2 regions of the uncultured Oscillibacter sp. genome follow, and region 2 is predicted to be linked to the other one. Evidence: riboswitches for the same ligand, from Rfam matches in the RefSeq annotation. Region 2 holds a riboswitch; the other holds the start of a gene.
The links. A riboswitch is a leader RNA that binds a small molecule or an ion and turns the genes downstream of it on or off. The one in region 2 is predicted to bind thiamine pyrophosphate.
Positions count from the first base shown of each region.

Region 1: linked by a shared signal. The riboswitch ahead of Q1M04_RS16100 (hypothetical protein) and the one ahead of thiE (thiamine phosphate synthase) in region 2 are both predicted to bind thiamine pyrophosphate.

Region 1 covers NZ_CATMPS010000003.1:7,610-18,766, forward strand. Annotated here, with positions in the region: gene Q1M04_RS02920 (ABC transporter substrate-binding protein) at 1-302, shown strand, start outside; gene Q1M04_RS02925 (carbohydrate ABC transporter permease) at 453-1,346, shown strand; gene Q1M04_RS02930 (carbohydrate ABC transporter permease) at 1,359-2,285, shown strand; gene Q1M04_RS02935 (YhcH/YjgK/YiaL family protein) at 2,290-2,742, shown strand; gene Q1M04_RS02940 (dihydrodipicolinate synthase family protein) at 2,753-3,661, shown strand; gene Q1M04_RS16095 (energy-coupled thiamine transporter ThiT) at 3,769-4,191, opposite strand; gene Q1M04_RS16100 (hypothetical protein) at 4,194-4,427, opposite strand; TPP riboswitch at 4,522-4,629, opposite strand; gene mnmA (tRNA 2-thiouridine(34) synthase MnmA) at 5,314-6,402, shown strand; gene Q1M04_RS02955 (hypothetical protein) at 6,392-6,742, shown strand; gene Q1M04_RS02960 (ThiF family adenylyltransferase) at 6,747-7,478, shown strand; gene Q1M04_RS02965 (hypothetical protein) at 7,618-10,689, shown strand; gene Q1M04_RS02970 (VWA containing CoxE family protein) at 10,753-11,157, opposite strand, start outside.
Region 2 covers NZ_CATMPS010000032.1:8,483-19,639, forward strand. Annotated here, with positions in the region: gene infA (translation initiation factor IF-1) at 1-108, shown strand, start outside; gene rpmJ (50S ribosomal protein L36) at 150-263, shown strand; gene rpsM (30S ribosomal protein S13) at 292-657, shown strand; gene rpsK (30S ribosomal protein S11) at 673-1,077, shown strand; gene rpsD (30S ribosomal protein S4) at 1,102-1,704, shown strand; gene Q1M04_RS12950 (DNA-directed RNA polymerase subunit alpha) at 1,785-2,735, shown strand; gene rplQ (50S ribosomal protein L17) at 2,790-3,125, shown strand; gene Q1M04_RS12960 (polysaccharide deacetylase family protein) at 3,260-3,964, shown strand; tRNA gene Q1M04_RS12965 (tRNA-Ser) at 4,054-4,141, shown strand; tRNA gene Q1M04_RS12970 (tRNA-Ser) at 4,167-4,259, shown strand; gene cytX (putative hydroxymethylpyrimidine transporter CytX) at 4,529-5,701, opposite strand; gene thiD (bifunctional hydroxymethylpyrimidine kinase/phosphomethylpyrimidine kinase) at 5,698-6,513, opposite strand; gene thiE (thiamine phosphate synthase) at 6,608-7,243, opposite strand; TPP riboswitch at 7,300-7,409, opposite strand; TPP riboswitch at 7,482-7,582, shown strand; gene thiW (energy coupling factor transporter S component ThiW) at 7,893-8,408, shown strand; gene thiM (hydroxyethylthiazole kinase) at 8,431-9,243, shown strand; gene Q1M04_RS13000 (DMT family transporter) at 9,332-10,132, opposite strand; partial or broken gene Q1M04_RS13005 (transposase) at 10,267-10,479, opposite strand; gene Q1M04_RS13010 (IS4 family transposase) at 10,953-11,157, opposite strand, start outside.

The sequences.
Region 1 (11,157 bases), on a different contig from region 2:
CGAAAACCTTCATCAAGTGGATGTGCGACTCTGAGCACACCGTGGAAGCGGTAAAGACCGCCAACTACTTCGCCGCCCGTTCCGCCGCCGAGGGCACCGACCTCTCCGACATCTGGGCCGACAACGAGATCATGAACGAGTACCAGGTCCTCATGCCTTACTTGGGCGACTACTACCAGGTCACCAAGGGCTGGGCCGGCGCCCGTACCGAGTGGTGGACCATGCTCCAGGAGGTTGGCGAGGGAGCCACTATCGCCGAGGCTGTTTCCATCCACGCCGAAAAAGCCAACGCAGCCGGCTAAGCATTTCCATACACCGTCAAAGAGATAAGGGTTTTTGCGCCCCTCTCCCGCGAAGGGCGGGAGAGGGGCGCGTTCTACCTCAGGAGGCCCTGCCCTGTCGAATCCAGTCGTAAAGGAGTGTTGATCTTGGCAAGACAGTCCCATCCCACCATGAGCCGCGCGCTGCAGCGGCGGGAGAACATCTCCGGCTACCTCTTCCTGCTGCCCAGCCTGATTTTCTTCATCGGCTTCGTGGTCATCCCCATGATTATCTGCATCGTTACCAGCCTCACGGACGCCAACATGCATGACCAAGGCATGTTTGGAAACTTCATCGGCTTTTCCAACTTCACCAATCTGCTAAGCGACGAAACCTTCCTGGAGGCGCTGAAAAACACCTTCATCATCGTCATCGTCAGCGTCCCCACCGTGTGCGCATTCTCCCTGTGGGTGTCCTCCGTCATCTACAAGCTCAGCGGGCCCGTGCTCTCCGCCTTCCGCTGCATCTTCTACCTCCCCGTGGTCACCGGCTCCGTGGCCGTCACCGTGGTGTGGAAGTGGATGTACGACAACTACACCGGCATTTTCAACCATGTCCTCAAGGGCGCGGGGCTCATCGACCAAAACATCAACTGGCTGGGCGACTCCAAGTACGCCCTCTGGTGCATCATTTTGATCCTGTTCACCACCTCCGTGGGCCAGCCCATCGTGCTGTACGTCTCCGCCCTGGGCAATGTGGACCAGACCCTCATTGAGGCCGCCGAGGTGGACGGGGCCAACGGCTTCCAGGTCTTCTGGAAGGTAAAGTGGGCCCAGATGATGCCCACCACCTTGTATATCCTGGTCATCACCACCATCAACTCCTTCCAGTGCTTCGCCCTCATCCAGCTGCTGACCAAGGGCGGCGCGGGAACCAACACGGTGATGTACCATATCTACTGGACCGCCTTCAAGCTGACGGAGCAGGCGGGCCACTTCGGCTACGCCAACGCCATGGGCGTGGTGCTGGCCATCTTCATCGGACTGCTGTCCGCCCTCCAGTTCAAGCTGGCGAAAGAAAAGTAAGGGGGTGCTGGTATGAAAATCGAAACTGGACAAGGCCGGGCGTATAAAATCGCCTCCATCATCATCCTGGTCATTCTGGCGTTCCTCTTCACCTTCCCGCTGTATTGGATCGTCACCGGCGCCTTCAAAAACGGCGGGGATATCAACGCCACCAAACCCATCTGGATTCCCACCGAATGGGTCATGAACAACTTTGACAAGCTGATGAAGCAGCGCAGCGTCCCCCTGTGGGAGATCTACCTGCCCTTCGGCAGCTTCTTCAACGGCGGGAAAAAGGTGCTTCTCACCGCCGGGCCGGAGGCCCCCGCCGCCATCCGCTGGCTCATCAACGCGGTGCTCATGTGCGTGCTGGCCATGCTCATCACCTGCCTCACGGCGGCTATGGCGGGCTATGCCCTGGCGAAGAAGCGCTTCAACGGCCGGGCCATCCTGTTTTCCCTCATCGTCTGCGCCATGGCCCTGCCCAAGCAGGTCATCCTGATCCCTTTGCTGAAAGAGATGTCCGCCCTGCGTCTGTACGACAGCCTGTGGGCGGTGATCTTCCCCACCGTGGGCTGGCCCTTCGGCGTGTTCCTCATGAAGCAGTTCTCGGAGAGCATCCCCGGAGAGATTCTGGAGGCCGCCAGAATTGACGGCTCCAGCGAGTGGAATACCTTCTCCACGGTGGTCATGCCCATGATTAAGCCGGGCATCGGCGCCCTGGCCATTTTCACCTTCATCAACTGCTGGAACGACTACTTCATGCAGCTGGTCATGCTGGCCAGCGGCAGCAACTTCACCATCCCCCTGGGCATCGCCACCCTCCAGGCGGAGACCTCGGTGGACAACGGCCTGCTGATGGCCGGCGCCACCCTGGCGGCGGCTCCCATCATCATCGTCTTCCTGATTTTCCAGAAGTACTTCACCCAGGGCATCACCATGGGCGCGGTGAAAGGATAGCGCGATGATTTACGCCAAACACAAGGACGCCCCGGCCTACCGGGGCATCCACCCCAACCTGGACCTGGCGCTGGAGCATATCACGCCGGAGTTTTTGGCCTCCGTGGGTTCGGAGCGGGTGGAGCTCAAGGGCGGCGTCTACGCCACCCGGTTCACCTATGAGACCGTGCCGGCGGAAGAGAGCTTCTTCGAGGCCCACAAAAAGTACCTGGACATCCACATCATGGCGGAGGGCTCCGAAAAGGTGGAAATCGCCCCGCCGGAGACCCTGGCGGAATTCGACCGGGTAGAGGCCAACGACTTCTACGCCTACCGGGGTGAGGGAGACTATAAGCTGATCCTCTCCCCCGGGGACTTCCTGGTGGTTTTCCCCGGCGACGCGCACCGCATCAAGATGCAGGTGGACGGGCCGAAGACCGTGAGCAAGGTGGTCTTCAAGGTGAAAATTTATGACTAGGAGTGACAACATGAAAGACCTTTCCAAATACCAGGGTATCTTCCCCGCCTTTTACGCCTGCTATGACCAGGACGGCAAGGTCAGCGCCCCGGCGGTCCGGGCCCTGGCGAAGTTCCTGCTGGACAAGGGAGTAAAGGGCCTGTATGTGGGCGGCTCCTCCGGCGAGTGCATCTACCAGAGCGTGGCCGAGCGGAAGGAGACCCTGGAAAACGTCATGGCGGAGGTGGGCGGCAAGCTGACCATCATCGCCCATGTGGCCTGCAACAACACCGCCGACAGCCGGGAGCTGGCGGCCCACGCCGAGAGCCTGGGCGTGGACGCCGTGGCCTCTATTCCCCCTATCTACTTCCATCTGCCCCCCAAGGGCATCGCCAAGTACTGGAACGACATCTCCGACGCGGCCCCCAACACGGATTTTATCATCTACAACATTCCCCAGCTGGCGGGCGTGGCGCTGTCGGTGCCCCTGCTTCAGGAGATGCTGAAGAATCCCCGGGTCGTCGGGGTGAAAAACTCCTCCATGCCTGTCCAGGACATCCAGATGTGGCACGACGAGGGGGCCCTGGTCTTCAACGGCCCGGACGAGCAGCTTCTCAGCGGCCTGGCCGCCGGAGCCGCCGGAGGCATCGGCGGGACCTACGCCGCCATGCCGGAGCTGTACCTGGAGATCTTCCGCTGCTTTAAGGCCGGGGAGATGGAAAAGGGCCGGGAGGTCCAGAACGAGTGCTGCCGCATCATCTACAAGATGTGCTCCACCCAGGGCAACATGTACGCCGTCATCAAGGAGATCCTCCGCCTTCAGGGCGGACCGGATATCGGCGGCGTCCGGGCGCCTCTGCTGGCGCTGGAGCCCGGCGATCAGGCCATCATTGTTCAGGCCCACGAGATGATCCAGGCCGCTATCGCGAAATACTGCTAAGCGAACCCCCCGCTTTTCCTTGGAAAAGCGGGGGGTTCGTTTGTGGTGAGGACGGTCCGCAGTCTTCCTTGGGCCGTGTTTTGCCTGGAACAAGAGGGCGCGCGCCCTTACAGCGCGGCTTTGCGCACCCGCTCCAAGGCTTGCTCCACCGCCGGAATCTTGATGACAAGGACGGTGACGGCCGCCTCCGCCAGTAAATAGCTGTAGTTGTAAATGATGGGGTAAAGGTTCCGCAGGGCCAGGGGGAAGTTTTCCGGCATGTAGTCCATCCAGTAGAGGTAGCCCCCGATGGAGTGGAACACCCCCCGGGCCAGCACCGCCGCGATGTAGCCGGTGAGGAGGCTGTTCTTCTTCCCCCGGAAGAGCCCCGCCAGCCCCAGGGCGGCGAAGGCCAGCACATAGTCGCAGCAGACCTGGAACAGCGTCAGGAAATAGGGCTCCTGCAAAAATTGCAGAATGCCGTAGGCAAAGCCCACCAGCATGCCGGTCTTGACGCCGTACCAGTTGGCCACCAGCACGATGAAAAGCATGCTCAGCAATGTGACGACCCGCCGTAGGGCAGCTTGAACACCTTGATGAAACTGGTTACATAGGCCAGGGCCACGGCCATGGCGCAGTAAGCCAGCTGCTTGGCGGCAAAGCCCTTTTTCCCGCCCCGGTCCGCCAGGGCCAGGCCCGCCAGAATGCTTAGCACCAGCAGCGCGGCGCTCAGCGCGTAGCCCGCGGTGGTGAGGCCTCCCTCACCGTTGACAAACAGGTTCAGCATGGGATGATGTTCCTCCTTGTTCCGACCGCGAAACTGACGGCAATCCAAAAAGCCCTCCCGAAACCGGGAGGGCTGTTCCTCATGCGGAAAAAAGCATGTCGGTTCATGACGGCTCCCTACGTTGGCATTACCCAAATCAGGTTGTGGGTCGAAGCGTTCGCTTCCTCTCAGCCCGCTTCCGCGAGCTCCCCAGTTCACGATCTTATGTAGTTTGTAACAAGATTATAGCACGGCCAGCGGCCCGGCGCAAGCCTTTTTTGCATGGCCCGGCCTCCCCCGCGCCGCGATTACCTTTCGTATTATCGCAGGAAATCCTGCGTTTCGCCTTTGAGCAATTTGTCGGTTTTTGACACGCCGCCAGGAAACATGTCACAATCCGGCGCATGAACGTCCTTCGCTCCGCCGGTATTTTTACAGCTTTCTTCCCTTTCCGTGCGTTTTTCCGCCGCTTCCCGAAAAAGCCGCCCAGTCTCTCGTAATTTACATAAAATTTTTCATAAAAGGCTTCTACAAAAAGTTATTCACACTTTCCACAGAGTTTTCCACAGGGCTGTTTCCCAAAGTTTTCAGGTTTCTCCGGTTGTCTTTCGGGCTGGAAAAAATTTACATACACACTCCTGCCATCCGCCTTTTGGTAGTTTAGTTTACATAAAACATAAATTTGCAAAAATTTCTCCACCACTTTTGAAAACTCGCTCTGGACATCCGGATTTTTTGTTGAAAAAGGGGAAGCTTCCACGGAAAAAAACCAGGGCGTGAAAGCAATCATGCAAGACGTGCGGATAAATCCGTCCAGCGGGAATGATATATTGCGTGACAAAACGGCGGAACCGTACTATAATAAGAGCCGCAAAACGCAAAAAGGCCCCGAGCCGGGAGGTAAACAATGGAAGAACACAACAATCTGAGCGTGCTGATCGCCATGAGCGGCGGCGTGGACAGCTCGGCGGCGGCCTATCTCATGCAGGCGGGGGGCTTCCGCTGCCAGGGGGCTACCATGCGCCTGCTGGAATCGGACGACGGCCGGAACGCCGCCGACGCGGAGTCCGTCTGCCGGCGGCTGGGCATTCCCTTCATGACGCTGGACATGGCCCGGGAATTCCGGGAAGACGTTATTGAAAAATTTGTCCGGGTCTATCGGGCCGGGGGCACCCCGAACCCCTGCGTGGACTGCAACCGGCGCATGAAATTCTCCCGGCTGATGGAGGCGGCGGACGGCGCGGGACTTCATTACGTGGCCACCGGGCACTATGCCCGAGTGGGCCGGGACGCCGGGACGGGCCGCCAGCTTTTGAAAAAAGCGCTGGACGCCGGGAAAGACCAGAGCTATTTCCTCTACACCCTCACCCAAAGCCAGCTGTCCAGAGTCCAATTTCCCTTGGGCGGCATGGAAAAGCGGCAGGTCCGGGAACTGGCGGAGCGCCTGGGCTTTGTCAACGCCCGGCGGCGGGACAGCCAGGACATCTGCTTCATCCCCGGAGGGGACTACGGCGCGTTCATCGAATCCTGGACCGGAGAGGCGTTTCCCGCCGGGGACTTTCTGGACCGGGAGGGCCGGGCCGTGGGGCGGCACCGGGGAGCGATCCGCTACACCCTGGGCCAGCGGAAGGGGCTGGGCCTTTCTATGGGCGAGCCCGTCTATGTCTGCGGAAAGGACATGTCCGCCAACACCGTCACCGTAGGGCCGGAAAGCGCACTCTTCGTCCGGGAGATCCTGGTGGAGGATCTGAACTGGATTGCCATAGAGGGTTTGGATTCTCCCCTGCGCGTGGGAGCCAAAACCCGCTCCCGCCAAGCGGAACAGGCGGCGGAAATTTTCCCGGAGTCCGGAGGGCAGGTCCGCGTTGTGTTTGACCGGCCCCAAAGAGCGGTAACGCCGGGCCAGGCGGCGGTATTTTACAGCGGGGACGCCGTCGTGGGCGGCGGAACCATTGTGGAAGCCGGAACGGAAAAGGAGAACGGTCATGAGCTGTGAAAACTGCGGAAGCTGCCGGGGAGGCTGCGGCCTGCTGCTGACGGAGGCGGAGCTGGCGCTGCTGCGGCGCTTGGGGGAAACGCCCTTCCTCCCCATCGCGGCGGCCTTCGACAGGAAGACGCCGGTGTACCTGGAAGACCCGGAACGTCCCCGGGAGCAGTCCGCCGCCGCCATCCAGGGCCTGGCGGCAAAGGGGCTGCTCTGCCTGGACTACGACATCCCCCTGAAAAACTTCGACTACGCCGCCTATCGGGACTATCCCCTTCACGGCAGCATCGCCCTGACCGGGCGGGGCCAGGAGATCCTGGAGCAGATTGAGATTCAAGGAATCGAGGAGTGACGCCATGCTGGACCAGTTTTCAAGGACAGAGCTGCTGCTGGGCCGGGAGGGCGTGGAGCGCCTGGCCCGGGCTCATGTGGCGGTGTTCGGCCTGGGAGGCGTGGGGGGCTATGCCGCGGAGGCCTTGGTCCGCAGCGGCGTGGGAGCCCTGGACCTAATCGACAGCGACCGGGTGAGCCTGACAAACCTGAACCGCCAGATTCTGGCCACCCACCGGACCCTGGGCCAATACAAAGCCGACGCCGCTAGGGACCGGGCGCTGGAGATCAACCCGGAGGCCAGGGTAACTGCCCGCAGGGTCTTCTATGGCCCCGACACCGCCGGAGACTTCGATTTTTCCCAATATGACTACGTGATCGACGCCATCGATACCGTCACCGGCAAGCTGGCTCTGATTCAACAGGCCCTGGCGGCCGGAACGCCCATCATCAGCTGCATGGGAGCCGGGAACAAGCTGGATCCCACCGCCTTCCGGGTGGCAGACATTTACGAGACCTCCGTCTGCCCCCTGGCCCGGGTGATGCGGAAGGAGCTGAAGCGCCGGGGCGTCCGGCGCTTGAAGGTGGTCTACTCCCAGGAGCCCCCCCGGAACCCGGAAGGGGCGCTCTACCAGGAATCCCTGGAGGGAGAAATCCGGCGGCAGCTGCCGGGGAGCGCGGCCTTCGTTCCCGCGGCGGCGGGACTGATCCTGGCGGGAGAGGCCGTCAAGGACCTGGCCCTGGGGCAAAAGCGATAACCACACCGGGAGGGGAAAGCGCGGGGCGCTTTCCCCTTTTTTGCCCGGCGAGAGACGTTCTTATCTTTCCCGTCCGCGTGCCGATATTGTATATATAGGAATCCACGCTGGAAACGGATTCAAGAAAGGAGGCGTCTGCATGGGCGAGCTGACCATCCGCAGAGAGCGCGGTGTGTCCGGGCCCCGGTATCAGGCGGCGGAGAAAACGGAGAGGACAGCCGCCGCCGGGCAAAGCCGCCCGCCGGCCAAAACGCCGGGGGCCACCGTCTCGGAGACTCTCCAAGCCCTCATGAGCAAGATCGGCCAGGCGGAAAACCACACCCGGGAGAGCCACCGGACGCTCCAGGTGGGGGAAGCCGTGCTGGCGGAGGTCCAGGACGCCCTGGACCGCATAGCCGGACTGGCTGAAAAAGCCGCCGGAGGAGGCGGCGCGGATCGGGCCGCCCTGCAAGCGGAGCTGGCGCGGCTGGCGGAGGAAATCGACCGCATGACCGGCGGAGCCTTCGCCGGGGATGCGCGGCTGTTTTTGGAGGGGGACGAGGAGATTGAAGACGGGGTGGAACCCCCGCCGGACGCCGCTCTGGAGGACGAAAACCCGGATCGGGTCCAAACGTTCCCCAACTGGCTGCTGCGGGGAATCGCCCAAAGCGGCCTGTCCCCGGAGCGGCTGCTGGATATGCTGGGGCTGGACAAGACCGCCGGAATCTCGGACATTCTGGCGGCCATCTCCGGGAAATCCCTGGACAGCAACGCCGCCGTGGGGTATCTTGCCGCGCTGTACCTGGGCAGCGTCATCGCCGGGGGCTCCGCCTCCAAGGCTGTCGATTTGAAGGAGGCCCTGGAGGGCCTGCGGCAGCTTCTGGAAAAGGTGTCCCAGGGCTATTCGCCGGACGAAGCGGTCGACCTTCTGACAAACGGCATGTTCTCCAGCTTCGCGGACTTGGAGGCTCAATTCACCGGCGGCGCCGCCCCGGGGATGGAGGATTTCCTGACGGGAATGCTGCTGTACGGCGGGGACGCCGCCGCTTTCCTGGAAAGCGCTTCCATGCTGACCCTCCTGGCGGGGCTGGAAGGGATGAACCTGGAGCTGATGATGGGCCTGCTGGCGGCGGTCCAGGCCTCCGGCGCCGGACCGGAGGCCGCTCTGGAAAACGCCGCCGGAGAAGCGCAGGGCCAGGCGGCCCCGGCGGACGGAACCCCGCTTCAAACTGCCGTCATGGACCTGGGGGATATGAAGGCGGCGGGCCGGGACCTCTCCGGCCTGTCCGTTGACGCCTCCACCGGGGAAGCAGCGGTCGGCGGAACGGCGGACATAACCCTCCAAACCAACGGACCGGAAGGGCGGCCCCTCCTGCTCGCCGGGTCCGGGACGGTAACGCTGCGGGAGGGCCGCGCCCCTATGCTGACCGCGGCCTCCGCCGCTGTCCAACTGTCCGTCCCGGGAAAGGCCGAGCTGGATGAGGTTCTGCTGCGCCCCGGCGCGTCCCTGACCCTGGGCGGCGGCGGAACCGTGCGGATCGGCGTCCTCCGGGGGGAGGAAAGCAGCCTCCTGCGCCTGACGGGCGGCGCGGTCCTCCTCGCGGAGACGGACGGCAAAGCCTTTGGAACCCTGCCTGTCCCCGTGGTCGTCGACGGGCCCGTGTTCCTGGCGGCGCAGGCAGCCCGTGTGACCGACGGGAACGGAAAGCCCCTGGCCCCCTTCGACGTCGTCTGGCGGACGCTGCTGCCGGGTTGGAGCGCCATAACCGCCCTGGCGGTGGACGGCCGTCACGGACGGGCCATGCTTTTAAGCGGCGAGCCCGCCCGGCTGTGGCTGCAAAAGGGGGACCAGGGTTCCCCGGCGGTTCACACCGTGGTCCTCCGGGGGAAGGACGAGGCCGAGCGGCTTAAAACCCGCTACGCCTATCTGCGCTGGAACGAGGGCGCGGGCGCTTTTGAGAAAACCGTCCTGTACCCAAATCCCTTCACCGTCACCGGCGGGGAGCCGGGAAAGGACTGGATTTACGAGGAGGAGACGCATACGCTCCGCATTTTGACCAACCGGGTCTCCTCCGTCTCCGGCGGCATGGGAACCGACGCCAACCAGGAGCCCTTCAGCGGGCGGCTGGTTCTGGCGGACGGCATCGGGAAGCTGGAGCTGACCCTGGGGGGCGTGGTCTGCCGGGTATCCGAGGGCGGAGCCTTCGACCTGGGCCGGGAAAACGACGTGACGCTGTTCCTGCAAAGCGGCACGGACAACCGCTTTGAAAGCGGCGCGGGCCGGGCGGGCATCTCCCTGGGAGACGGCACTTCCCTGCTGGTGGACTGCCCCGAGGCCCGGGACAACAGCCGCAACCCCGCCGGAACCCTGACCGCTTCCGGCGGTCCGGGGGGCGCGGGCATCGGACGGGACAGCGGCGGAGGCCGAACCCAATCCGGCCGCATTCGAATCCGCGGCGGCGCGGTCACCGCCACGGGCGCCGGAGGCGGCGCGGGCATCGGCGCCGGGAAACGGGGCGCTATAGGGCCCGTGGACATCCTGGGCGGCGTCGTTTCCGCCACCGGGGAATCCGGCGGCGGGGCCGGCATCGGCGGAGCCCTGGGGGCGGCGGCGGGAGACATCACCATCCGGGGCGGCAGCGTCGCCGCCCTGGCCCTGGGACACGCCGCCGCCATCGGCGCGGGGGCACAGGGGCCCTGCGGAGACATCCTCATCACCGGCTCGGCCCGGATTCAAAAGGCCCTGGGCGGCGATCCGGGGGCGGACATCGGGGCCTGCCTCTTCGGCGGCTGCGGAAAGGTCCAAATCACCGGCGGAGCGGATATCGGCAGGGCCCGGCTCTGGACGCGCTCCGGCGTTCCCCTCCAGATGGGGGCGGAAACCGTGACCCTGCCCCAGTTCCGGCTGTCCTCCCGGACCCTGGGCCTGGATCGGCTCAGCGTGGCCACCAAGGAGGCCGCCAAGGCCGCGCAAGCCATTGTCGAGCGGGACCGGCGTTGGGTGGCCCAGATTCAAAACGCCTACAACGTGCTCTACCACCGGCTGGAGCGCAGCTGGAACGGACTGCTGGGGGTTCAGCAGTACCTCAGCGGCGGGGGCCCGGTGCGGGATGCCGGGGCGGCGGGCTCGCTGCTGGAAGACGCCCGGCGGTCCATTCCCCTCCCCTCCTCCCAGGCCATGCGGACCCACGGCAAGCGGGGGAAGGACGATGTGCGCCAGCTCTTCCGGTAAGGGATGCCGGAAGCACGGTAAGAACAAACAAGCGGAGGCCGCCTTGCGCGGCCTCCGCTTGCGCTATTTCCGACCTTTCAGCCGCTTCATGGCCCGTTCCAGCCCCTCGGCGGTGAGGTCGTACATGGGAAACATGTGCCCCAGCTGCCAGTGGGTCTGGCCCCAGTAATCCGGCCGCTCCGGCATGGGCTCCGGGTTCAGCCAGACCAGGTAAGGGTACTGCTTCTTCATCCGCTCCAGCCACTCCAGGCCGGAGGGGCCGTAGGTCCGCCGCTCCCAGTCATAGCGCTTCTCCCGCAGCTCATAGGGGCTCATGGCGGCATCCCCCACCACCAGGACCTTGTAGTTCCCGTCGAAGTTGGAGAGGACCCAGTCCGTGGGCACCGCCTCCTTCCAGCGGAGGGCGGGGCCGGTATAGAGCTCCGAGTAGACGCAGTTGTGGAAGTAATACGTGTGGAGCTCCTTGAA
Region 2 (11,157 bases):
GGGAAACTGAGGATGAATTTCATCAGGATTCTGCCCGGCGACAAGGTCACGGTGGAGATGTCCCCGTACGATCTGACCCGGGGCCGGATCACCTGGCGCAGCAAATGACATCAAACGACGTAAACCGCTGAAAGGAATGGTTGCAGACTATGAAAGTAAGACCGTCCGTGAAGCCCATGTGCGAAAAGTGCAAGGTTATCCGCCGCAAAGGCCGTGTTATGGTCATTTGCGAGAACCCGAAGCACAAGCAGAGACAGGGCTGAGAATTGAAATTGGAGGTGCTTTAAAAGTATGGCACGTATTGCCGGTATTGACCTGCCGAAGGATAAACGTATCGAAATCGGCCTCACCTATATCTACGGCATTGGACGCAAGAGCGCCAAGGACATCCTGGCGAAGTCCGGCGTGAACCCCGACACCCGGGTGAAGGACCTGACCGACGCCGACGAGCAAAAGCTCCGTGACGCCATTGACGACTACACCGTCGAGGGCGACCTCCGGCGGCAGACCGCCCTGGACATCAAGCGGCTCAGCGAAATCGGCTGCTACCGCGGCCTGCGCCACCGCAAGGGCCTTCCCGTCCGGGGCCAGCGCAGCAAAACCAACGCCCGCACCCGGAAGGGACCCAAGAAGACCATCGCCAACAAGAAGAAGTAAGGAGGGAGAAACAGTATGGCAGCACAGAAATCCGGCGGAAAGAAAGTCATCCGCCGCCGCCGTGAGCGGAAGAACATTGAGCGTGGCCAGGTCCATATCCGTTCTTCCTTCAACAATACCATGGTAACCGTCACCGACGCCCAGGGCAACGCCATTTCCTGGGCCTCCTCCGGCGGCCTCGGCTTCCGGGGCAGCAAGAAGTCCACCCCCTTCGCGGCCCAGACCGCGGCGGAGACCGCCGCCCGCGCCGCCATGGAGCATGGGCTCAAGACCGTGGAAGTGTTCGTCAAGGGACCCGGCCAGGGCCGTGAGGCCGCCATCCGGGCGCTGCAGGCCGTGGGCCTGGAAGTGACGATGATCAAGGACGTCACCCCCATCCCCCACAACGGCTGCCGCCCCCCGAAGCGCCGCCGCGTCTGATCGAAAGAGGAGGTAAGAAGCAATATGGCAAGGAATATGCAGCCCATCGCCAAGCGCTGCAAGGCTTTGGGCATCTCTCCCGCCGTCATGGGGTACGCCAAAAAGGAGACCAACCGGAATCCCGGCGGCCAGATGCGGAAGAAGAAAAGCGAATATGGCATTCAGCTGAACGAAAAGCAGAAGGTCAAGTTCATCTATGGCATCCTGGAAAAGCAGTTCCACAGCTACTATGAGGCCGCCGCCGCTGCCCCCGGCAAGACCGGCGACAACCTGCTTATCAATGTGGAGCGCCGCCTGGACAACGTGGTGTACCGCATGGGCTTCGCCATGACCCGCCGTCAGGCCCGTCAGCTGGTGAACCATGGGCATTTCACCGTCAACGGCAAAAAGGTCGACATCCCCTCCTACCAGGTGAAGGCCGGCGACGTGGTGGAAGTGGCGGAAAGCAGCCGCTCCTCCGAGGTCTTCAAGCGCCTCACCGGCCAGGACGCCCCCATCTTCCTCCTGCCCGCGTGGCTGGAGCGGGAGAAGAACGGCCTGAAGGGCACCGTGACCCGCCTCCCCGCTCGTGAGGATATCGACATCCCCGTGGAGGAGCACCTGATCGTCGAGCTCTACTCCAAGTAAGCGGAGGATACCCTCGATAATGAGCCGAACCAGAGGCGGCGTCTTGCGCCGCCCGTTGAGAAGATGAAGGAGGGTACTGCGTGATCGAAATCGAAAAGCCCCAGATTGAATGCAGCGAAGCGCCTGGTGATGTAACCTATGGCAAATACGTGGTGGAACCCCTGGAGCGGGGATACGGTACGACGCTGGGCAACGCCCTGCGGCGGATCATGCTCTCCTCGCTGCCCGGCACCGCGCCGACTACCATCAAAATCGCCGGTGTTCAGCACGAGTTTTCCACCATTCCCGGCGTGAAGGAAGATGTGACGGAGATCGTCTTGAATATCAAGAGCCTCCTGACCAAGCTCCACAGCGACTCGGTGAAGACGGTCTATATCGAGGCGGTGGGCCCCTGCGTGGTGACCGCCGGTGATATCAAGGCCGACGGCGAGGTGGAGGTTCTGAACCCGGACCTGCACATCGCCACACTGGACAACGGGGCGTCTCTGAACATGGAGATTACCCTGTCCCATGGCCGGGGCTATGTCCCCGCCGACCGCAACAAGCCCCAGCAGAATGTGATCGGGACCATTGGGGTAGATTCCATCTACACGCCGGTGTACAAGGTGAATTATACCGTGGAGCCCACCCGCGTGGGCGCTTCCAGCGACTTTGACAAGCTGACGCTGGAGGTCTGGACGGACGGCACCATCTCCGCCCGGGACGCCGTCTCTCTGGGAGCAAAGATCCTCTGCGACCATTTCACGCTGTTCACCGACCTGAGTGAGAACGTCGGCAGCCGCCCCACCGTGGTGGAGAAGGCGGAAGCCCAGCGGGACAAGGTGCTGGAGATGACCATCGAGGAGCTGGACCTCAGCGTCCGGAGCTTCAACTGCCTGAAGCGGGCCAACATCAACACGGTGGAGGACTTGATTTCCAAGACCGAGGACGAGATGATGAAGGTCCGCAACCTGGGACGCAAGTCCCTGGAGGAGGTCATCAACAAGCTGGCCATGATGGGCCTGCACCTGGCCGACGAGGAGAATAATTGACCGTCCCCGCCGGAGAGCGAAGGAGAAACCATAACAAGTAAGGAGGAAACCGAAATGCCTCGTAAGCTCGGCAAGACCTCTGACCAGCGCAGAGCCATGCTGCGTCAGCAGGTCACGGATTTCCTGGATCACGGGAAGATGGAGACCACCGTCACCCGGGCCAAGGAGATCAAGCCCCTGGCTGAGAAAATGATTACCCTGGGCAAGAAGAGCGACCTGGCCGCCTACCGGCAGGCCATGAGCTTCATCACCCGGGAGGATGTCTGCAAGAAGCTGTTCAAGGAAATCGCGCCCACCTACGCGGAGCGCAACGGCGGCTATACCCGCATCATCCGCACCGGCATCCGCCGTGGCGACGCCGCGGAGACCGCGGTGATTGAGCTGGTGTAAGAGCACGTATAAGAGCGCTTTGTCATGAGAACCTAGGCTCATGACAAAGCGCTCTTTCTTTTCGTGATTTTTCCAATAAAATTCCCCGGAGAGCTGCGCATACTAACCCCGGATAAATAAGGGGGAACTGCGCGATGGTGAAGAAGATTGTCCCGATTTTCATACTGGCCCTTCTGACCGCCCTATGCCTGCCGGGCGGCGAGGCGATGCCCGCGGACGGGGGAGCCGAGATTCCGGCGGGGGAGAAGTACGTGGCCCTGACCTTCGACGACGGCCCCCGGCGGGGCACCACGGAGCGTCTGCTGGACGGTTTGAAGGAACGGGGGGCCAAGGCCACCTTTTTCCTCATCGGCCAGCAGATTGAAGACAACGCCGCGCTGGTGGCCCGCATGGCGGAGGAGGGGCACCAGATAGGAAACCACACCTGGAGCCACCAGCGGCTGGACGGCATCCTCCCGGATGAGGCGGCCCAGGAGGTGGCCCGGACGGAAGCGGCGCTGGAGGCGCTGCTGGGGGGCGGGGAATACTGGCTGCGGCCCCCCTACGGCCAAGTGGCGGAGGGGGTGGAGCTTGGCGTGCCCATGGTGAAGTGGTGCGTGGACCCCCGGGACTGGGAGAGCCGGGACGCGGAAAAAGTAACCCGGGCGATTCTGGACTGCGTAGAGCCCAACAGCATCATTCTGCTCCACGATATCTATTCCACGTCGGTGGACGCGGCCCTGCGGGTGGTGGATCGGCTTCAGGAGGAGGGCTATTGGTTCGTAACAGTGGAGGAGCTGCTGTGGCTGAACGGCGTGACGCCGGAGGCGGGGCGGATGTACCGGACGGGGAAGGGGTAAATTTCCCCGTCCCGGCGGAAAATTTTGTTGACAAGAGGGAGATGGTATGCTATGATGTTATGCGTGTTCAAGAGACGGCGCCTTCCTGTGGAGAGATGTCCGAGTGGTTGAAGGAACCGGTCTTGAAAACCGGCGGCGCGCAAGTGCCCGTGGGTTCGAATCCCACTCTCTCCGCCAACTTTTCAAAAGTGAATCCGGATCTGCGGAAGTACCCAAGTGGCCGAAGGGGCTCCCCTGCTAAGGGAGTAGGCTGGATAAAACCGGCGCGAGGGTTCAAATCCCTCCTTCCGCGCCAGAGAAGACCTTGGAATTGCAATGGTTCCAGGGTTTTCTCTTTGTTTTTTCCCTTATTGTGCCCTGATTGCCGCCACGGCGTAGGAATGCTCTTATGGCATAATAAAGACAAATCGGAAAATCTTTGTGGCGCAAGGACCACCCCCCACAAGGACAACAACTGTATGACTGTTTAGAGCATAAGAAGAAACATCTAAATGATGGGGGCACTTCCATAAGGAAGTGCCCCCATCGCATGTTTATATCCGACAAATTGAATTCTCAGACAGGTCAAGGCAATGGCGGCTTCCCTGCCAGTTTGTCCACCAGCACACACAGCGTAACTACCAGGGCCATATCCGCCAGAGTACAGCCCAAAGGCAGATCCAATCTCATTAGACCCCGATAGGCGGCAAAACCCACTAACCAAATTACCAGATTCCGTCCATCAAAATCTGCCTGAAACCGGTCCCGCCTCAGCAGGAAGAAGTCCGCGATCTGAATGGCGATCATGGGGGCGAAGACAGAGCCGATGAGATACAGAAAGCCGGTGACGTCGTCCATGGGAAACAACACCGCCCCGGCGGTCCCCAGCAGGGCGGCCCCCACGGCCATCCATTTCCCGGTCAGCCGGGGGCTGATGGACTCGGCGGAGATACCGGCGGACCAGGCGTCCAGGAAGGTGGTCGTCACGGTGGACAAAATCAGGATGACCAGGGCGGCGATACCCAGGCCCGCCTTGACCATGACGGCGGCAATGTCGGACTCCCCTGTGAAGATCGCCGCCCCCATGCCGATGGCGTACATCCATATAGAGACCAGGCCGTAGACTATGGCGCTGACCGCTGTGGCCTGGAAAGGCTTTTCCGCCTCCCGTGTATAGTCGCTGATGAGGGGCAGCCAGCTCAAAGGCATGGCCACCGCCAGCTCCACCGCCGCGCCGAAGCTCATGGCCTCTCCCAGGCCGGAAGTCTGCGGCGTACCGGAACCGAAAATCACCCAGCACAGCGCCAGCGTCAGCAGGAACAGCGCCGCCATGGAGAGCTTATTGAGCCAACCGAGGTTTGTAACGCCCACCAGAATCCAGAGCAAAATCAGCCCCCCAATCACCAGGCACCAGGCCCAGCGCCCGGCGGGGAACACGCTGCCCGCCGCCAGGGCCCCGTCGTAGATCATAATCGCCGTCCAGCCCACCAGCTGGAGGACGTTCAGCACGGCGAACAGAAGTCCGCCCTTTTGTCCAAAGCTCATCTTCACGGTCTCCATGGCACTTCGCCCGCTCCGCCCGCCGATGAGGCCCGCCAGGAAGAGCAGAATACAGCCAATCACATGGCCGGTGACGATGGCGGCAAAGCCCTGGGTGAACCCCAGCGAGGCGAAGCTGGTACCGGTGAGAATCTCCGCCAGGGAGACCCCGGCCCCGAACCAAATGAGGCCGTTCTGAAACGTGGAGGTTTTTTTCACGTCCCTGCCTCCCCGTCGATGAAGCGGCTGTGGAGGTCCCACATGTGGTCCATGGGCCCGGAGCCATGCCCCAGGTTCAGCTGTGCGGACAGGGCCCCGAAAATGTAATCCTTCGCCCGCTGTACCGCCGTCTCCAGGCCGAAGCCTTTCGCCAGATTGGAGGCGATGGCGCTGGAGAGGGTGCAGCCCGTGCCGTGGGTGTTGGGATTATCCACCCGCCGGGAGCGGAACCAGCGTCCCCCGCCGCCGGGCCGCCAGAGGAAATCGTTGGCGTCGCTGACCTGATGCCCCCCCTTGCAGAGGACAGCGCAGCCGTAGGCTTCACCAATGGCCTGGGCGGCCCGCGTCATGCCCTCCTGCGTTTCGATCCTCATACCGGAGAGAATCTCCGCCTCGGGGATGTTGGGAGTGAGGACCGCCGCCAGGGGCAGGAGGCGGCTTTTCAGGGTCTCCAACGCGTCCTCGGAGATTAGCCGGTCCCCGGAGGTGGCCACCATCACCGGGTCCACCACGATGTTCTTCGCCTGGTACTGCGCAAGCTTGTCCGCGATGACCTCGATCAGAGGGACGCTGGCTACCATGCCGGTCTTCACCGCGTCCGGGAAGATGTCGGTGAACACGCAGTCCAGCTGCTCCGCCAGGAAGTCCGGTGCGGACTCCTGGATGCTTTTGACGCCGGTAGTGTTCTGAGCCACCAGGGCCGTGACGGCGGTGAGGGCGAATACCCCGTTGGCGGTCATGGTCTTGATGTCGGCCTGGATACCGGCGCCTCCGCTGGGGTCGGTCCCAGCGATCGTCAATGCTGTTTTCATACTCGTCTCTCCTTTTCGCATTGAAGTTTTATAACGCGGCGTGAGGTGGTGCCCCCAACGCACCGCGTGAAAAACGCCCGGGGGCGGTTTTCCCTTACAATCGTTTCGACAGCTCCAGCAGCTCCCGGGCGGCGGCCTCTGCGTCTCTCTGCCCAAAGATACCGGAGGCCACGGCCACGCCGGAGAGGCCCAGGTCCTTGAGCTCCAGGATGTTCTCCCGGCTGATACCGCCGATGGCGACCACAGGGATGCCCGCCGCCGCCGTGACAGTCCGGATGGTCTCTCTGGAGATGGGCCTCGCGTCGGCCTTGGTCCCGGTGACGAAGGCCGCGCCGCAGCCCAGATAGTCCGCCCCGGCCTCCCTGGCCCGGCGGGCCTCCTCCGGCGAATGGGCGGAGACGCCGACGATCTTATCCGGCCCCAGCAGCTCCCGGGCGCGTTCCGCCTCCAGATCGCTCTGGCCCACATGGACGCCGTCGGCTCCGGAGGTCAGGGCGATGTCCGCCCGGTCGTTGATGATGCTGACGGCCCCCAGTCTGCGGCACAGGGACACAAAGCGCTTTGCCTCCGCCAGGAAGGCAGCGTCCTCCAGGCGCTTTTCCCGGAGCTGGACGATGGCCGCGCCCCCCCGGACGGCGTCCTCAACCTGGCGGAAAAAAGCCTCCTCGTCCGCCGCCCAGGTCCGGTCGGTGACGGCGTAAAGGCGGAGCGTTTCGGGTCTTATGTTCATGGCAAAGTCCTCCTCAAAATATAAAATCCGCAGATAAACCAACCTGGTTCATCTGCGGCAAGACGTCCGCTATTTCCCTACGTTGGCATGATCCAAATCAGGTTCCGGGTCGGGACCTTCACGGCCCCCTCTCAGCCCGCGCCAGCGGACTCCCCTTTTTCATTGTGGGCCTATCATACTCTTTTCCGCCCGGATTTGCAAGCCCCTTGACAAAATTTTCCCCCGGTGGTATGCTGGGGGCGAAAAGCAGGGGAGCCGAAAGGCTGAGAGGAAGCGGACGCTTCGACCCTTTACCTGACGCGGATAATGCCGCCGTAGGGAGTCGATAGGGGACTTTTGACGGCGGTTCGCGTTTCGGCGGGCCGTCTTGCTTTTTTGCAAATTCTTCACGAAGGAGGGAGAGAGCACACACCGGCGTCCCGGACCACCGGGAGCGGACGGAGGGGGAGCGCCCTGCGTCCGGGCCGGACCATACAAGGGGCCCCTGGGGTCCCGGCAGCGATGGGAAGCCGTGTTCCGGCGTGAGAGGAGGCCAGTAAGCCTCGACCGAAATTTCCAGGGCGGACAGTCCCGCCCGTCCTTGCCATGCAGGGGGAAAGCGCTGCCGCGTGTTTCTCTTTGCGATTCTAGCTGTGAAGGAGCTTTTACGATGAAAAACAAATCCGTCCAAAAGCTGTCCATTGCCGGGGTCTTCTGCGCCCTGGCGGTGGTGGGCAGCATGTTCCTCACCTTCCCGGTCTTCGGCAGCAAGTGCGCCCCGGTCCAGCACATGGTCAACATCCTCTGCGCCGTCTTCCTGGGGCCCTGGTACGGCTTGGCTACGGCCTTTGTAGCCAGCCTTCTGCGCAATCTCTTGGGCTGGGGGAGCCTTCTGGCCTTCCCCGGCAGCATGTGCGGAGCTCTGCTGTGCGGTCTGGTCTACTGGAGGACAAAGAACCTCCCGGCAACGCTGACCGCCGAGGTCCTGGGCACCGGCGTTCTGGGGGGCCTGGCGGCCTACCCCGTAGCGAAGGAGCTGATGGGCCTGACGCCGGAGACCTATACCGTCTACATCATCCCCTTCCTGATCTCCACTGCGGCGGGTTCCATTCTCGCGGGAATCCTGGTGTACGCCCTGCAAAAAAACGGGGCACTGAAATCCATGCAGTCCGCTTTGGAGCGGTAAATTCTATCCAACGGGAGGCTCTATGACAAGGCCTGACTTTTTTCTGCTGGAGGCGGTCCGACACCGCCGGCCTTTGATCCATTGCATCTCCAATCTGGTTTCTGCCAACGACTGCGCCAACCTGGCTCTGGCGGTGGGGGCCAGCCCCATCATGGCTCAGGCGCCGGAGGAAATGGAGGCGGTTGCCGCCGTGTCCGCCGCCGCCGTGCTGAACACCGGCACGCCGGAGGAGGAAAAATTCCGGGCCTGCCTCCTCCGGGGACAGGCGGCTCAAAAGCTGGGACAGCCCGTCGTTTTGGACCCCGTGGGCGTGGGGGCCAGCCCCTGGCGGCTGGAGCGGGTGGAAAGACTGCTGGAAGTCTTCACGCCCTCCTTGCTGCGAGTCAACCCGGGGGAGGCCAGGGCCCTCCTCCACCTGGAAAGCCAATCACAAGGAGTGGACAGTCCCGCCGCCCTGGACTCCGTCCAACAGGGGAACCTGACGCTCCGCCTGTCGCGGGAGCTGAAAACCGCTGTGCTGATTTCCGGCTCGGAGGATTTCATCTCAAATGGGACCGTCCTATGGAAGGTCTCCGGCGGCAGTTCCCTGATGACGCAGGTGACTGGTACGGGATGCATGCTGTCCGTTCTCTGCGGCGTCTTTGCGGCGGTGGAACCGGACATTCTTGCCGCCGCCGTTACAGCCGCCGCTTTTTGGAAGTCCTGTTCCCGCCGGGCGGAAGCCCTAGCCCCGTGTCAGGGCCCCGGCAGCTTTCGGACAGCCCTGCTGGATGCCGCTGGGACTTTGACGGCGGCGGACTGCGCTGGAATGGCCTTTGTAGAACTCCTGTTTTGAAAAGCATCCCCGTCTGCCAAATCCGGCAGGCGGGGACGCCTTTTGCTTTCTTTTCTATATCTGGGGTAATATTTTCTGGCTGCGGCGTTCATCGCCGGCGGTTCTTTTGAAAGACGCCTTCGCCAATCAAAGCCCCTCCGACAATCAGCAGAGCGCCGGCTGCCTGTAGGGGAAGCAGCGCCTCGTGAAGAAAGACCACGGAGAACAGAACGGCGGACAGCGGTTCGATGTAGCCGCAGATTGCCACCGTCTGCACAGGCAGCCGTCCAATAGAGGAAAAGTAGAAATAGCACCCGCCCCCTGTATTCAGCAGGCTGATCCATAAAATCGGGATCCAATCCCCGCGGGCAATTTCCATATGGAAGCCTTGCTTACAGCCGACAAAGACCGCTGCCGTCACAGCCGCGAAAAACAACTGCAGGACAGCGTTTTCCATGCCTGTGATTTCTTTCGGCAACTTATTGAAAATTACCATAGCGGCATAAGCCAGCGCCGACAGTCCCGCACAGAGCAAACCCCAGCCATTGACGCCTTCCGCCGCCGCCTGGCCGCTGATGAGAACGGTGCCAAGCGCCGCCATGACCAACGCCGCCGCCTTGGGGCAGGTCATGCGTTCCTTAAACAACACTACAGAAAGCGCCACGACAATGACCGGGCCGCAATAGTTGATCAGCATACCCAGGCTGACGCCGATTTGCTGATATGCCTCAAAGAGCAACAGCCAGTCGAGCGCCATCGCGATCCCGGACAGCGCAATATAAATTGTAACTTTCCTATGGGGTAAGATCGTCAGTCTATGCCCTGACAGAAAGTAAAGGAAGCGCTGATTAAAGCAGGTAAAAGCCAGGCAAACAGACGAAGGCAGTGGAAACGTCCAATAAAGGGCCATATTGGGGGATGAAATCCTCACTTTTCCAGTCCCAGCCCGGTCGAAGGGCGCAAAAACCTTAGGCGGGGCATAGGGAACCGGCCCGGCCTGCGGTTGATGCGGTATTCAATGGCAGAAAGCTGCGGATTGCTTTTGATTTCTTCCCGTTTCTCTATCCCAAGGCAGGCACTGTCCCCGCAGACCGCCTTATCATCTTCCCGCAGAAGCCTTGCCGCTGCAGTGACATCGTGGACATTGGCGGCGGTGGCCTCCACTGTGTGAACAAAGCCGCTCCCGGCATCCGCGCCGGTGCGGCACTTCATACCAAAATGCCACTGGTTTCCCTTCTTCACCGAGTGCATCTCGGGGGATTAAATCAGCGCTTCCTTAAGAATAAGAAGGAGCAGAGCTTTTTATGAGCCTGCTCCTTCCCTATAGCCCGGATTTTTATGGAAAAAATCACCCTTGACGATCTTCTCTCCCAGTGTTATGCGTTTCACCACAGCAATGTATTGGGAAATCATATTTTAACTGGTTTTATTCTAACAGGCATTCTCGAAAGAGATTGGATATTATGAACAGGTTTTCGCTGTACCCTGAGTGCCTATGCGCTCAGGGTAAAAGTACATGACCGTCCAATCAGATGCTTTTACGGGGAAGCCTGCCATAACTTCAGCTTGAACGAACGGGCCAAGGGAAGTAATGTCATTAAGCTAGCCGCGAAGAAAGAAACGGCAGAAGGCAATGGAATTCCGAAGGAAATCCAGAAGGAACTTATCAGGAAAAAGAGGCAGCAAAAGCAGACGGAGGCAGCTCCGTCAGAAAAAGGACATAGAAAAGGTCAGCGAGCGGAGGCATAGCAGGCGGAAATGCGGTTACCTGTGATTTTTGGCCTTGGGGCGGTGCGCCCAAGGCGAAGCGGGAGCAGTCTTCGCCGGAGGAGCGGGAGCGGATCAGCGGCGGAGCGGCGCAGGAAAGCACAGCAGGCAAAGACAGCGTCGGAGAAATTGACATGACGCTTGTATTTGGCTGTGCCCTGAGACGCG